3 regions of the Methylomonas rapida genome follow, and region 1 is predicted to be linked to each of the others. Evidence: riboswitches for the same ligand, from Rfam matches in the RefSeq annotation. Region 1 holds a riboswitch; each other region holds the start of a gene.
The links. A riboswitch is a leader RNA that binds a small molecule or an ion and turns the genes downstream of it on or off. The one in region 1 is predicted to bind cobalamin.

Region 1 (4,906 bases):
GGCGTAAATCGGCTTGCCGGCTTGATGATGCGCCTGCAAGACTTGTTTCATGGCAACATTGTCCGCCAATGTTTGCAGGTGCAGTTCCGGGTAGCCGCCGGGCAAATAGATGCTGTCGGCCTCCGGCAATGCGCTATCGGTCAGCGGCGAGAAAAACGCCAGCTCGGCACCCATCGCAAGCAAACAATCCAGATTGGCCTGATAAATAAAGGAAAACGCGGCATCGCGAGCCACGGCGATACGTTTACCGGCCAGTAAACGTGGCGGCGGTGAGGCCGTGATCGGCGCGAAGGCAACAGGTTCCGGCAATCGGCACAGCGCCAGGCTATTGAGCAAATCGGCAGCGCGCGCCAGGCGCAGATCGAGGTCGCCGATTTCGTCGGCCTGCAACAAGCCCAAGTGCCGGGACGGCAAGCCTACGCCATCGTCTTTCGCCATTGCCGCCAGCAAAGGCAGGTTTTCCGGCAAGGCCTCTAACAGCAATTTGGCATGGCCAGGGCTGCCCACTTTGTTGGCAATGACACCGGCAAACGGCAAATCAGCCCGGTAGTGGGCCAAACCATAAGCCACGGCGGCAAAGGTTTGCGCCATGCCGCCGGCATCGATGACCGCCGCCACCGGCACGTCGAGTGTTTGCGCCAAATCGGCGCTGCTGCTGTCACCGTCGAACAAGCCCATCACGCCTTCGATCAGAATGACGTCGGCATCGGCTGCCGCTTGATACAGCAGCTCGCAGCAATGCGCTTCGCCCATCATCCATAAATCCAGCTGATAAACGGGGTGTCCGCAAGCAAAGCTCAGGATTTGCGGATCGATAAAATCCGGCCCGGTCTTGAACACTCGCACCTTGCGGTTTTGTTGGCGATGGTAGTAGGTCAGGGCTGCGGTGATGGTGGTTTTGCCTTGGCCGGAGGCGGGGGCGCTAATCAACATTGCCGGGCAATGGTGCGTTGCCATGGTCTGCATCATGAAAATGTCACTTTGCGTAACGCCATGCCCGATAAAGCACCCAACGCCAGCCAGAAAACGGCGTTGTTGATGGCCGTACCAATGACGAATTGCTGTTGTAATGCTTCGGGAGCCAAGGCGTGGGCAACTTCCGGATGGGGCGCTCCGATGATATGCGGTAATACCAGCAAACCGACGCCACCGATTTGCAGCCAGCGCTGTCTGCTCAAAAACAGGCCAAACAAACCTCCTGCCGTCACCGCTGCGGTAAACAGCCACCAGGCCTGACGGCTATGCAACTCGGCGCTGTCGGTACCGGGCAGTTCTGGCGGCAGTCCCAATGACGGCGCGACAAAAAACACCCAGTAACCGGCCAAACCCCAGCCCAGCCCATACAGATAGCCGCGTTGATCGCGCCAGTACATGGCGGCACTGATCAACAAGGCAAAGCCGAAGCCGGTCAGGCTGTTGAACAGCCAGGTAAAGCCGTTACGCTGCCAGCCATAGCTCGGCTGCCAGTCATGCGCCTGTTCGGCCGATGGCGTTTCGAACTGTTCGGCGGCCAAAATCAACGGCAGGGTTTGATAATGTTGCAATACGCTGAGCAACAAGCCGCCCAATACGCCGGCCAGCAGCGAGACTGCGACCAGTTTGCGAAAATCCGCCATGTCAATGGCAAGGAAAGGCTGCGCTATGACGGCCGTCGTGGACGGCGTTGTGCAGTGTGTTATTGGCGTCCTGCAAGAAACCCAGACCCAAAACGACGCTCAGGCCCAATACAATGGCACTCAGGCCGGGCAGGAGTTTGGAGGAAACGATGGCAGTTGAGGCAGTGAGCGTTTTCATGGTTGGCTGTTCCGAATGAGGTGGACGGAAAAACAGCGGGAACGGCAAACCAAAAAAACCGATTTGACAGCTCGCCCTCCGCGACTGTTGCTAAAGTTTCAGGCCTGTCTCCGGGCTCGTGACGAATCACCTACCGTTGCGGGGGCAGCGTCGGCCTTGAACCGACTTCCAGTTTCACCCGCCAAAGCGGGAACCTAAACCTAGAGTAATTATACTCGATTAAGTTTGACCGAGCTAATTTGGATCAATCCACCGAAGCCCCCGAGAGAACAATTGGCACTCTAGAATTCGTGCATTTGTCAGCCCCAATTCAAATGCAATTTTACGTTTTACCAGAGCCATTCCGTTTCTCGGCCACGTAGGAGAAGAATTTTCGTCTCCCTACGCCGGTAATCTCACAAACCTCGGCGGCAGTTTTGTCCGAGTTTTCATAGAGGATTCTGGCATTCTCCAATTTTTCTGGGTCAGTTTTAGGTCTTCCACCCGTTTTGCCCCGCGCTTTAGCGGATGAACGTCCCGCTGCCGCCCGCTCTGCGCGAAGTTCCCGCTCCATTTGGTGAATAGCGCCCATCATCGACAAGAAACAACGGCCAGTCGCCGTGGTGGTATCGATATTTTCGCGCAATGACACTAAATTAATTTGCCGCTGTTCCAGCACCTTTGCCGTTGTCAGTAAATCCATCAAAGAGCGCGTCATGCGGCTTAATTCGCTGACAACCAAGGTATCGCCAGGGCGAGCATATTCTAAAAGCTGATCCCAGCCAGGTCGATCCATGTGCGAGCCGGTCATCTTGTCGGAAAATATTTTGCCGCACCCCGCTTTTTGCAGCGCATCAATTTGAGAATCCAGATTTTGGCCGATACTGCTGACTCGGGCATAGCCGATTCGATGAAGTGGCGTGGTGGTAGAGGTAGTATTGGTTTGCATAGTGCAAAAAGTTAACACATAGCACAGTTAAATGCATTATGATTTTGGCAAAGGTTTCTGCACTCAAAATTAAAGGAATTGAAATTGGAAAGGATCGGTGAACGTAGGGTGCAAAAAGTGTACTTTCTGCACTCGCCGAAAAGCGGCGCCGAATGAACGTCAATTCGCGCCGCCTGTCTATCCTGACGAAAAGTGAAATCGATGATCTATACGGGTTGCCTCGTTTCAGCGATCACGACCGCAGTCTCTTCTTCGATTTAAGCGTGATTGAACAGAAAGCTGTCGACGCCGTTTATGCCCGCTCATCGGCAGTCCACTTAATCCTTCAAATCGGGTATTTCAAGGCCAAGCAACAGTTTTTTGTTTACGGGCGGGAGGCCGTGCTCGACGACCTACACTATATTCTCCAGCGGTATTTCCCCGACCAGGCATTAGATAAGATCAAAACCCTTTCCAAGCCGACCCGGCTCGAACAGCAACAGATCATCCTCCAGTTATTCGACTATCGCCTATGCGACGGCGAGGCCAAGGCGGCACTGGAACAGAAAGCGCAGCGGGTCGCCATGCTGTCGACACAGCCGATTTACATCCTACGCGAAACCTTACAATACCTTACGAACCAACGCCTAATTGCTCCTGGCTACACTTATCTACAGGACATGGTGAGCCGAGTAGTGACAGGCGAACGTCGGCGGATTACGGACTTACTGAAAAAAGCCGTGACGCCGGATGTCGACAAGCAGCTCGAAGCCTTGCTTGAGTCCGAGGAAGGCATGTATCGCATCAGCCTACTCAAACACGAGCCTAAGGATTTCAGTTACCGCGAGTTACGCCAGGAGGTTGACCGCCGCAAATTTTTTCAGCCGCTGTATGAATTCGGGCAAAGCTTTCTGGGTACTGCCGGCCTGTCCAATGAGAGTATAAAATACTATGCCTCATTGGTTCCGTTCTACTCCGTCTACAAGCTGCGGCGCATGGCGGAACCCACAACACGCCTGTATTTGCTGTGTTTCGCCTTTCATCGCTTTCGGCAAATCAACGATAATTTGATCGAAGCCCTGATTTGTCTCATTGGCCAATACGAGAAACAAGCCAAACTTGCCGCCGACGAGGCCATGCAGCAAGCCATCAACGAGGCCGGCGCGAATCTCCAGGCGGCAGGCCAAGTTCTGGAATTGTTCATCGACGCTTCAATTCCTGATGAAACACCGTTTGCGACCATAAAGCAAAAGGCTTTCGATCTGCTCAACATCGAGAGCTTTCCAGTCGTATCCGATTTTATGCGCAACATCGAATTCGATAAAACCGCTTTTGAATGGTCGTATTACGGTACGCTGCGGCACAAATTCAAGCTCAATTTACGGCATTTGTTCTGTAACCTCGATTTCGTTTGCCTGGTGTCGGATGAGCCCCTGCTGGAATCTATCCTTTTTCTACAGGAGTTGCTGCGCCAGGGCAAGACACCACGACAGATGAACCCGGCCAACTTCCCGACCGGAATCATTGCAAAGAATTTGCAGCGGTATTTGTATACCAAGTCGGAAGAACATAAAAAGAAAACCCTAGAGGTTGATCGTTATGAGTTCCTGGTGTACCGCGAGCTACGGAAGGCGCTTGAAGCCTGTGACGTATTTGTTCGGGATAGCAACGAATTTCGCAGCTTTGATGACGACCTGATCAACGCCGCGCGTTGGAATAAGGATAAAGAGGCGATATTGCAAGAAATCGGCGCACCGATTCTGTTGACACCAATCCAGGATACGTTAGCCGCGCTCAAGCGGGAACTGGAAGCCAAGTACAAATCAGTGAACCAGCGTATTGAAAGCGGCGACAATAAACATATCAAAATTACCGGTACCGGGGAAAAACTTCGCTGGACGTTGGTTTATCCCTCCGAGGAAGAACCAACCAACAGTCCGTTCTATGGTCGATTGCCAAGTATCGGCGTGGCTGACCTGCTTTGGTTCGTCGCTGAAAGAACAGGATTCTTGAAAGCATTTGCCCACGTTTTGGAGCGCTACGTTAAACAAGATGCCGATCCGAGACTCATCCTGGCGTGTATTGTTGCCATGGGTACCAATATGGGCTTATGGAAAATGGCGGAAGTATCAGGTCTTAGTCATTCTGCGTTGCTGACGACGGCTCGCAATTTCCTGCGGGCGGAAACGCTACATGCAGCGAATG
Region 2 (4,906 bases), 2.0 Mb from region 1:
CCGTCGAAGAAATGTATCCGCAGCCGTTACAAACCCAAGTTTCGGTAAAAAATTTATCAATTCTGCATTGCGGCGCCAGCCGGCCCGGCCACTTCGATGGCGTGGCAGTAGTGGTGTGCAAATTGCTGAACATGGTTCAACCGGATTTGTTGCTGTTGGGCGAGAAGGATTTTCAGCAACTGGCGGTGATTCGACGCATGGTGACCGATTTAAACATCCCGGTCGAGATCCAAGGCGTGCCGACGGTGAGGGAAACCGACGGCTTGGCGATGAGCTCGCGTAACGGCTATCTGTCAGAAAGCGAAAGACAAGTGGCTCCCTTGCTGTATCGTTCGCTGCTAACGGTACGGGATGCCATTCTTAAAGGTCCGGATGATTATCGGACCATTATCGAACGGCAAGCCGAGGTGCTGCAAAGAGCGGGATTCATGCTCGACTATTTTCAGGTTTGCCGCAGCGTGGACCTGTTGCCGGCGACAGCAAGCGACCAGAATCTGGTCGTTTTGATCGCCGCCAAGCTCGGAAAAACCCGTTTGATCGATAACCTCTATTTTTCCCGACAACTGGCTGATCGCACTGAATTTTAATCTAATTCAGCAGCGGCTTAAATTTGATAGCCTGCCAGATTTCGGGCATAATCGCCCCTCCCCTAGTATTTGAAGATGCTTACCATGCACATAAACATGCTTAAAGCCAAGTTACACCGGGCGCGTGTAACGCATTCCGAGCTCGATTATGAGGGTTCGTGTGCCATTGATGGCAAAATCCTGGATGTTTCAGGAATCCGCGAATACGAGCAAATTCACATCTACAACATCAACAACGGCCAACGCTTTACCACTTATGCGATTCGCGCGGAAGAAGGCTCCGGGGTGTTTTCGATCAATGGAGCCGCGGCCCGTTTGGCTTGCCCTGGCGACTTGATCATCATAGCCGCTTTCGCCAGCCTTGATGAAAAGGAATTGAAGAATTACAAACCTACCCTGGTTTATTTCGATGGCAACAACAAAATCAGCCATTCCAGCCATTCCATCCCGGTCCAGGCCGCCTAAATTTCCGCAACCGCCGCTCATCGCGGCGGCCGATTTTCCGCTCAAGCTTCCGAAACGGCGATTTCACTGACTCTTTCGGTCAGCGTGATGCTTTGTTCTATCGTCGCCAATACTTTCTGCAAGCCGATACGCCGTTCGGTATTGATGACCAGCGGCGACTTGATGGATCCTTTGACGGTAGGCTTGCCGCCTTCGACGTCATTGTCCTCCTTGTGCAGCAAAATCAGAATGAGTACGTCATCGACGCTTTGTAGCTGCAACAAGGCTTCTTCGTCATCGGTCAGGACAAAGTCGTAATTGATGTGAAAATGGGCCGGATGCGCGACCGAAAAAATCAAGTTCTCATCATCCACGGATTGCAGGCGATAAACGATTTCGTTGCCTTCTTCGCCAAATAATCTAAAGCGCTTTTGATCCTCAAAGCCTGGCAGGCCAAGTGGGAAAGTGATGATGCTATCGGAATCGATGTCCTGCGCGCCTAGCTGTTTAGATTGAATATCCATGTTGCCGCCTGTTTTTTCGTCTATGGTGAAAATCGATAGAGCATTTATAGCACGGAAAAAACTAATTGCAACGCCCAAGGCAATGATGCTTGCAGGATCCGATTGAACTGCCTACAATCGCCCCCTCTTTCTGGTGCCTGAGTCAGACCATCGACTCAGCTTAAACAGGAAGTCGGTACGGCTTTTTACCAAAAACAGCCCAAGCCGACGCTGCCCCCGCAACGGTAGATAAGTAAAAGAATCGCGAAAACGCCACTGTGTATCTTGCATGGGAAGGCCGCGATTCAGGCCAAAACCACTTATGAGCCCGGAGACTGGCCCGGAAGATCATTCGAGACAGCGGAGGGCTGTTTACGGAATGGTCAGAGCCTGTCTCCGTCTTTTTCGTGCGCCATTTTTCCTCTGTCGTTTATTTACCTGAATGCGCGGTGGGCGCAGAGGACAACATGCAAAAACCATTCTTCACCCCCTTGGTGCTGGCGCTCGTCGGCGCGTCGACATCGGCACAAGCGGCCAGGAACGACGAAGCCGCCAATCTACCAGACACCTTGGTAACGGCAACCCGCAGCGAAACGGCGACCGATGAATTAGCGACGGCAACCACGATATTCACTCGCCAGGACATCGAACAATTGCAAGTCAGGACCTTACCGGAATTATTGAAAACCGCACCCGGCATCGATATTACCGAAAACGGCGGTTACGGCAAGGAAACCAGCGTATTCATGCGAGGCACCAACTCCGATCATATACTGGTGCTGATCGACGGGATCAAGGCCGGCTCGGTGACCTCCGGGCAGGCGGCGTTTCAATTCATCCCGATCGACCAAATCGAACGCATCGAAATCATCCGTGGCCCTCAATCCAGCTTATACGGCTCTGAGGCCATCGGCGGCGTGATCCAGATTTTCACCCGCAAAGGCGCGCAAACCGACCAACCCAGCATCAGCTTCGAAACCGGCGCGGGTTCTTACGATACCTTTACCACCTCGGGCACGGTCAGCGGCAAATGGCGAAACAGCTGGTACACGCTGGGCGCCTCCCATCTGAACAGCCAGGGTTTCGACGCCCGCCAACCGACTTACGGTTTTTTTCCTGTCGACGAACCGGACCGCGACGGCTATTACAATACCGGCTTGAACGCGCGCGCCGGCCATCGCTTCGACAACAACACCGAAGTTGAAGCGTTCTTCTTGCGCTCGTTCGGCAAAACCGAATTCGACGGCACCCCGAATAAAACCGACTTCGTCAATCAGATGATCGGTACTTCGGCCAGTTTCGATGTCATGGACAATTGGCGTTCCACGTTGCGTTTTGGACAAACGCAGGACGAGGCAGATAACTTTCGCCCCAACGGGGATTTTTATAGCCGCTTCAACACCACGCGCTGGAATGCGACTTGGCTGAACAATATCACCTTGACCGACAACCACCGCGCGACGCTAGGCACCGATTACCGGGTCGACGAAGTCCAAAGCTCGACCCGTTACAATGAATCGTCGCGCTACGACGTCGGTGTATTCGGCGAATTGCATAGCCGGGTTTTCGATAATCATTTCCTGAATGCCTCGCTGCGCTGGGACGAAAACGAGGCCTTTGGCGACAGCGTCACTGGCAATTTTGGTTGGCGTTACAACTGGCACTACGGACTCAGCGCCTTTGCCAGCTTCGGTAACGCGTTCAAGGCCCCGACGTTTAACCAGCTATATTTTCCCAACTACGGCAATCCGAATCTGAAAGCGGAAAAATCCACCAGCTTCGAAGCCGGCATTGCCGGTAACCATGATTGGGCAAACTGGCAATTACGCGCTTACCATACCGACATCGACGATCTGATTGCGATTTTTCCGGTGGAAAATATCAACAAGGCACAAATAGACGGCATGGAAGCGGAAATATCAGGTCAAATCCTGGGCTGGCGCAATAGCCTGAACATGGCGATGCTGAGCCCGAGAGATAGGGTCACCAATCTACGCCTGGCACGGCGCGCCGAGCAAACCCTGTCGTACGACGTGTCACGCTCGTTCGACGCTTTCGATGTCGGCGCCCATATATTGGCGCAAGGCAGTCGCTTCGATGACAGAACCAATCTCAACGAAGTGGACGGATTCGTGACCTTCGATCTACGCACGGCTTATCATATCGACAAATACTGGACGCTCAGCGCCAAGCTGAATAATCTGCTGGATAAGGATTATCAAACCGTCGATACGTATAATAATGCCGGACGCAATTTTTTCTTTACCATACACTACAACAACTGAACCTCGGAGTATGACATGACCCACAAACCCACTTTAGCAGTTAAACCCGGCGCCGTCGCCTTGATGGCGCTGATGGCCGCCACCCGTTTTCATCATTTCGGCACGCCGTTCGCGTTGCCCGATGCCTCGCTGGCGATATTCTTCTGCGCCGGCTTATGGCTGGGTGGACGCTATTTGTTCGCCATGCTATTGCTGGAAGCCGGTCTGATCGATTATCTGGCCATCACCAAGCTCGGCGTCAGCGATTTTTGCGTATCCAAGGCCTATGTATTTTTGATCGCCAGTTACGGCGCCATGTGGCTGGGTGGCAAATGGTGCCGGCAATTTGCTCACCTGAGCTTGGTCAGCGCCGGACAGCAGTTCATGGCCTTGGTCGTGTCGACCTCCATCGCCTTCCTGTTTTCCAACGGCAGTTTCTATTGGTTATCTGGCCGTTATCCTGAAGGCTCCTGGGTCCAATACATCGAACGCGTCGCGATGTACTATCCGCCTTACTTGACCCACACGCTGATCTATGGCGTTGTCATTTTTGCTTTGGTGAGCGCCGCAAAATCATTTTTGCCTGCCAAAACCCGCCAGGAAGCCATTTAACGCCTTTTATCGCAACAGAGGGGATTCAGGTCCCCTCTACAGCGCTGTACATTCCCCGCCTCGTCTGCTTTTCTCATTCAAACCGCTCTTTATTGCATGTCCCTCACGCTTACCCTAGCGCTGGCCGTCACGCTCGATTATTGCCTCGGCGAACCACGCCCCCTTTATCATCCCTTGGTTGCCTTCGGCAAATGGGCAACAGCGGTTGAGAAAGGCCTGCTCCACACGAACCATTCCGCCGTCGGCCAGAAAATCGCCGGTGTTCTGGCCCTATCCTGCGTCCTGATCCCTTGCCTCGCCGGGTTGTTTTACCTGCCGAATGAGCCAATCTTGCACGATATGATCGATGTTTTGCTCGTTTATTTCTGCATCGCCGCCCGCAGCCTGCAACAACATGCGCAAGCCGTCCATACAGCCTTGGCGACCGACGACTTGCCGCTGGCACGCAGCCAAGTCAGCAAGATTGTCAGCCGCGAATGCGAACAGATGACCGTAC
Region 3 (4,906 bases), 1.1 Mb from region 1:
TTCGTCACGCGAGGACTGGCCTTGCCAGTACGACTCCAAAGCAAACTTGAGTTCGCGCTTGGCGCCGATACGGGGAAAACCTAAATTGTGAATTTTTGTCATGAATAACTGCCGTCTAGTGAATATTTGACACATAAAACATTGTAAACAGATCAACGAATGACGATAATCGATGATTCTTCATCAATCTATGAGGCTTATTCATTGATATGGAATTGATCCATCTGCGTATCCTGCTGGCATTAAAACGCCACGGCACCCTGAGCGCCGCCGCCGAAACCCTGCATCTGACCCAGTCGGCGTTGTCGCATCAAATCAAAAACCTGGAGCAACGCCTGGGCGTGACGCTGTGGTACAAGCAGGGCCGCTCGCTGGTGTTGAGTCAAGCCGGGCGCTATTTGTCGGAGGTGGCCGAGTCGGTCATCGCCACCGTCGATTCGGCTGAAAACCACTTGGCGCAACTGGCTAAAGGCAAAACCGGCAAATTGACCATAGGTATCGAATGCCATGCCTGCTACGAATGGTTCCGTAACATCCTGCAACCCTATTTGCGCGCCTGGCCGGATTTGACGGTGGAAGTCACGTCGCGCTACCGTTTTGAATCGTTCGAGGCGATTCGCCAATACAAGCTGGACGCTGTGTTGACCTCCGATCCGGTCGAAAATGGCCTGCTCAGCTACCAGCCATTATTCGATTTTGAGTTGGCGTTGATCGTCGCCGACAGCCATCCGCTGGCCGGTCGCGGGCTCATCGTGCCCGACGATCTGCGCGGCGAAACCGTGTTGACCTACCCGGTGGCCCGCGACCGCCTCGACATGTTCCGTAAGGTGCTGCAACCGGCAGGTATCGAGCCCGCTGCACACATCCAGGTTGAGGAAACCGACATCATGTTGCAATTGGCCGCAGCCGGTCGCGGCGTTTGCCTGCTACCGGAATGGCTGCTGGCCGACAAATCCGCCAAACTCGGTCTGAACGGCTTGCGCTTCGCCGACCTGCCCATCGGTAAAACCATGTATCTGGCCTGTCGGCATGAGGATGTGGGTTTGGAATACCTGCAATGGCTGATCCATCATGCCCGTACCGGGTTGGCAATCAAACAGCAATAACTACATATAGTGATAAATTAAAAATTTAATCGGCACATATAGTAATTTGAGCTTGACGTCCCTATGCCGCCAGCCTAGAATCCTTCTCCGAGATGGTTCCCCCAAAAGGGGGATTAAAAGGGAATCCGGTCGGTGGTCTAAGAATTCGATCTTTAACTACTGATAAGCCGGAGCTGCCCCCGCAACTGTAATTGGCGAGTCTTTGTTCAAGCATGCCACTGGACGCGAGTCCGGGAAGGCGAACCAAGACGATGACCCGAAAGCCAGGAGACCTGCCTTCGAAACCTTCAGTCAACCAGGAGCGGGGTGCCTCCGAAGACGATGGCAAGCGCATTGGCTTCCGGCGGTTTTCGTATCGCGCTCCGGTTCCCGGCTTTCCCTTCCTCTTCCGCCACTCCCGTCATTAATCGCGTGGAGTATCGCATGCAAGCTACCGCAGTCAGTTCATCCAACCTACGTCCCGGCATTGCCGAATCAGGCGTTCTTACAACTACCGATTATCCGTTGCCGCTGGCATACAGCGGCCTGGAAGTGATCCGCCGTAATCGTTCGGTGGTGGCGTTTCAGCCGGAAAAGATCGCCATTGCCATCACCAAAGCCTTTCTGGCTGTCGAAGGCCAACACGGTGTCAATTCATCCCGTATTCGCGAGCAGGTGGCTCAACTGACTGCCAGCGTGGTCGAGGCATTGACGCGACGCCTGCCCGGCGGCGGTACGGTGCATATCGAAGACATTCAGGATCAGGTCGAACTGGCCTTGATGCGCTCCGGCGCCCACGATGTGGCCCGCGCCTATGTGCTGTACCGCGAAAAACACGCCGAACAGCGCACGGCCGAAACATCAGCGGCAGACATTGTCCCCTCGCTACAGGTCGAGGTCGACGGACAACGTCAGCCGCTGGAAAGCTTGGCGCTGCAGGATGTGTGTCGCGAGGCCTGCGCCGGCTTGACCGATGTCGATGCCGAACTGGTCTGGACGCAAACCCGGCAAAATCTCTACGACGGCATTCCGCTGACTGCGGTGCGCCAGGCCTTGGTGCTGGCGGCGCGCACCTTGATCGAACGCGAACCCGACTATGCCAAGGTCGCGGCCCGTTTGCTGCTGAGTCATTTGCGTCTGGAAGTATTGGGGCTGGCCGTGAATCAGGCCGCGATGGCCGAACGCTATGCCGATAGTTTGGGCGAATTTATCGCCGCCGGAATCGCCGCCGAATTACTCGACCCGCGCCTGAAGGATTTCGACTTGCCCCGCCTCGGTCAGGCCTTGCTGGCCGAACGCGATCTGCAATTCGATTATCTGGGCCTGCAAACCCTGTACGATCGTTATTTTCTGCACATCGACGGCCGCCGCATCGAACTGCCGCAATGTTTCTTCATGCGGGTGGCGATGGGGCTGGCCTTGAACGAAATCGACCGCGAAGCACGCGCCATCGAGTTTTACCGGCTGCTGTCCAGCTTCGACTTCATGTGTTCGACGCCGACCTTGTTCAACAGCGGCACCCGCCATCCGCAATTGTCGTCGTGCTATCTGACTACGGTATCCGACGATCTGGACGGCATTTACCAGGGCATCAAGGAAAATGCCTTGTTGCAAAAATACGCCGGCGGCCTGGGCAACGACTGGACGCCGGTGCGGGCATTGGGCAGCCGGATCAAGGGAACCAACGGCCACAGTCAGGGCGTAATTCCGTTTTTAAAGGTGGTCAACGATACCGCCGTCGCGGTCAACCAGGGTGGCAAACGCAAGGGCGCGGTCTGCGCCTATCTGGAAAACTGGCACCTGGATTTCGAGGAATTCCTGGATTTGCGCAAGAACACCGGCGACGAGCGCCGCCGCTGCCATGACATGAATACCGCCGCCTGGGTGTCCGACCTGTTCATGCAACGGGTGGAGGAAAATGGCCAGTGGACATTGTTTTCACCGGTCGATGTGCCCGATCTGCACGACAAATTCGGCCCGGACTTCGCCGCCGCTTATGTCCATCACGAAGCCAAGGCCGAACGCGGCGAAATCAGACAGTACAAGCAAATCGGCGCGGTGCAACTTTGGCGCAAGATGCTGACCATGCTGTTCGAAACCGGCCACCCGTGGATCACCTTCAAGGATGCCTGCAATCTGCGCTCGCCGCAGCAACATGTCGGCGTGGTGCATGGCTCCAATCTGTGTACTGAAATCACGCTGAATACCTCGGCCGATGAAACCGCGGTCTGCAACCTGGGCTCAGTGAATCTGCCGGCACATTTAAGCGAGCGAGACGGCAACTGGCAGCTGGATGCCGACAAACTGCAACGAACCATTAACACGGCCATGCGGATGCTGGACAATGTCATCGACATCAATTTTTACGCCACCCCCAAGGCGCGCAACGCCAACCTGCGTCATCGTCCGGTGGGATTGGGGCTGATGGGCTTTGCCGACTGCCTGCAACGTATGGGTTTGGCCTATGCCAGCGACGAGGCGGTGACGTTTGCTGATCGTTCCGCCGAGCTGTTGTGTTATTACGCTTACCAGGCATCCACAGAACTGGCTGAGCAACGCGGCCGCTACAGCAGCTTTACCGGCAGCCTGTGGCAACAAGGCGTGCTGCCGCTGGATACACTGGATAGCCTGGCCGAGGCACGCGGCGGACTGTTGGAGACCGACCGCGGTGCCCATCTGGATTGGGACAGGCTCAGACAGCGGATCAGTCAAATCGGCATGCGTAATTCCAATTGCGTTGCCATCGCGCCGACCGCGACCATCGCCAACATCGTCGGCGTTTCGGCATCGATCGAGCCGATTTACCAGAATCTGTATGTCAAATCCAATTTGTCCGGCGAATTCACCGTGGTCAACGCCGCGCTGGTGCGCGAACTGAAGGCGCTGGATTTGTGGGACGAGGTGATGGTCGCCGATTTGAAATACTTCGACGGCTCGCTGGCCGCCATCGAACGCATTCCGGAACCGACCAAGGCCCGTTATGCCACCGCTTTTGAAGTCGAAGCCGACTGGCTGATCGAAGCCGCCGCTCGTCGACAAAAATGGATCGATCAGTCGCAATCGCTCAACCTTTACGTGGCCGGCGCCTCCGGCAAGCAGTTGGATCACTTGTATCGTCTGGCTTGGCGGCGAGGCCTGAAAACCACCTATTACTTGCGCACACTGGCTGCAACAGCGATGGAAAAAACCGCTGGTGACGATGCGCCCACCCGAGCCTGTTCAATCACCGATCCGGATTGTGAGGCCTGCCAATGAAAATGACTGCAAATTTTGAGGATTGGGATGCTGTCGTCACCCAGCCTTCTGCCTGCGCTGCTACAGCTAAACCGGCGTATGGCGTCGGCTCCGCATCTGACCAAGGAACGATGCTACGGGATGCACACACGCCAACGCCCAAAGCCGTCATCAGCATGCCAGTCGATGCCGCAGATAAACGGGTGGTCAACGGCCAAGCGGACATCAATCAACTGGCACCGTTCAAATACCCCTGGGCCTGGTCGTTTTTCCTGAACGCCAACAGCAACCACTGGACACCGCTGGAAATTTCGATGGCGCAGGACGTACACGACTACCAACACACGCTGACACCGGCCGAACGCCATGTATTCGAAAATGTGCTGGCCTATCTGACCACCTCCGACATTCTGGCGATGCGCAACATCGGCCTGGCGGTGATGGAAAAGATGAGCGCGCCGGAATTGCAAATCTATCAGGCCCGGCAAGTCTACGAAGAAGCGTTGCATACCTGGACCTACCAGCATTGCATCGAAACTCTCGGACTCGACCAGCGCGAAATTTACAACCGTTACCGGGTGGTGCCG

Region 2: it holds a riboswitch for cobalamin, as region 1 does, so the genes downstream of both, NM686_RS01070 (TonB-dependent receptor domain-containing protein) here and NM686_RS10775 (CbtB domain-containing protein) in region 1, are expected to answer to the same signal.
Region 3: it holds a riboswitch for cobalamin, as region 1 does, so the genes downstream of both, NM686_RS05440 (ribonucleoside-diphosphate reductase subunit alpha) here and NM686_RS10775 (CbtB domain-containing protein) in region 1, are expected to answer to the same signal.

What each region holds. Positions count from the first base shown of each region.
Region 1 is NZ_CP113517.1:2,280,823-2,285,728, reverse strand. It holds gene NM686_RS10785 (cobyrinate a,c-diamide synthase) at 1-969, opposite strand, end outside; gene NM686_RS10780 (CbtA family protein) at 966-1,616, opposite strand; gene NM686_RS10775 (CbtB domain-containing protein) at 1,618-1,794, opposite strand; cobalamin riboswitch at 1,879-2,007, opposite strand; gene NM686_RS10770 (recombinase family protein) at 2,117-2,722, opposite strand; gene NM686_RS10765 (Tn3 family transposase) at 2,875-4,906, shown strand, end outside.
Region 2 is NZ_CP113517.1:232,588-237,493, reverse strand. It holds gene panC (pantoate--beta-alanine ligase) at 1-587, shown strand, start outside; gene panD (aspartate 1-decarboxylase) at 672-1,052, shown strand; gene fliW (flagellar assembly protein FliW) at 1,094-1,555, opposite strand; cobalamin riboswitch at 1,670-1,892, shown strand; gene NM686_RS01070 (TonB-dependent receptor domain-containing protein) at 2,002-3,819, shown strand; gene NM686_RS01065 (hypothetical protein) at 3,835-4,410, shown strand; gene cbiB (adenosylcobinamide-phosphate synthase CbiB) at 4,507-4,906, shown strand, end outside.
Region 3 is NZ_CP113517.1:1,170,761-1,175,666, forward strand. It holds gene metE (5-methyltetrahydropteroyltriglutamate--homocysteine S-methyltransferase) at 1-102, opposite strand, end outside; gene NM686_RS05435 (LysR family transcriptional regulator) at 210-1,106, shown strand; cobalamin riboswitch at 1,183-1,400, shown strand; gene NM686_RS05440 (ribonucleoside-diphosphate reductase subunit alpha) at 1,530-4,340, shown strand; gene NM686_RS05445 (ribonucleotide-diphosphate reductase subunit beta) at 4,343-4,906, shown strand, end outside.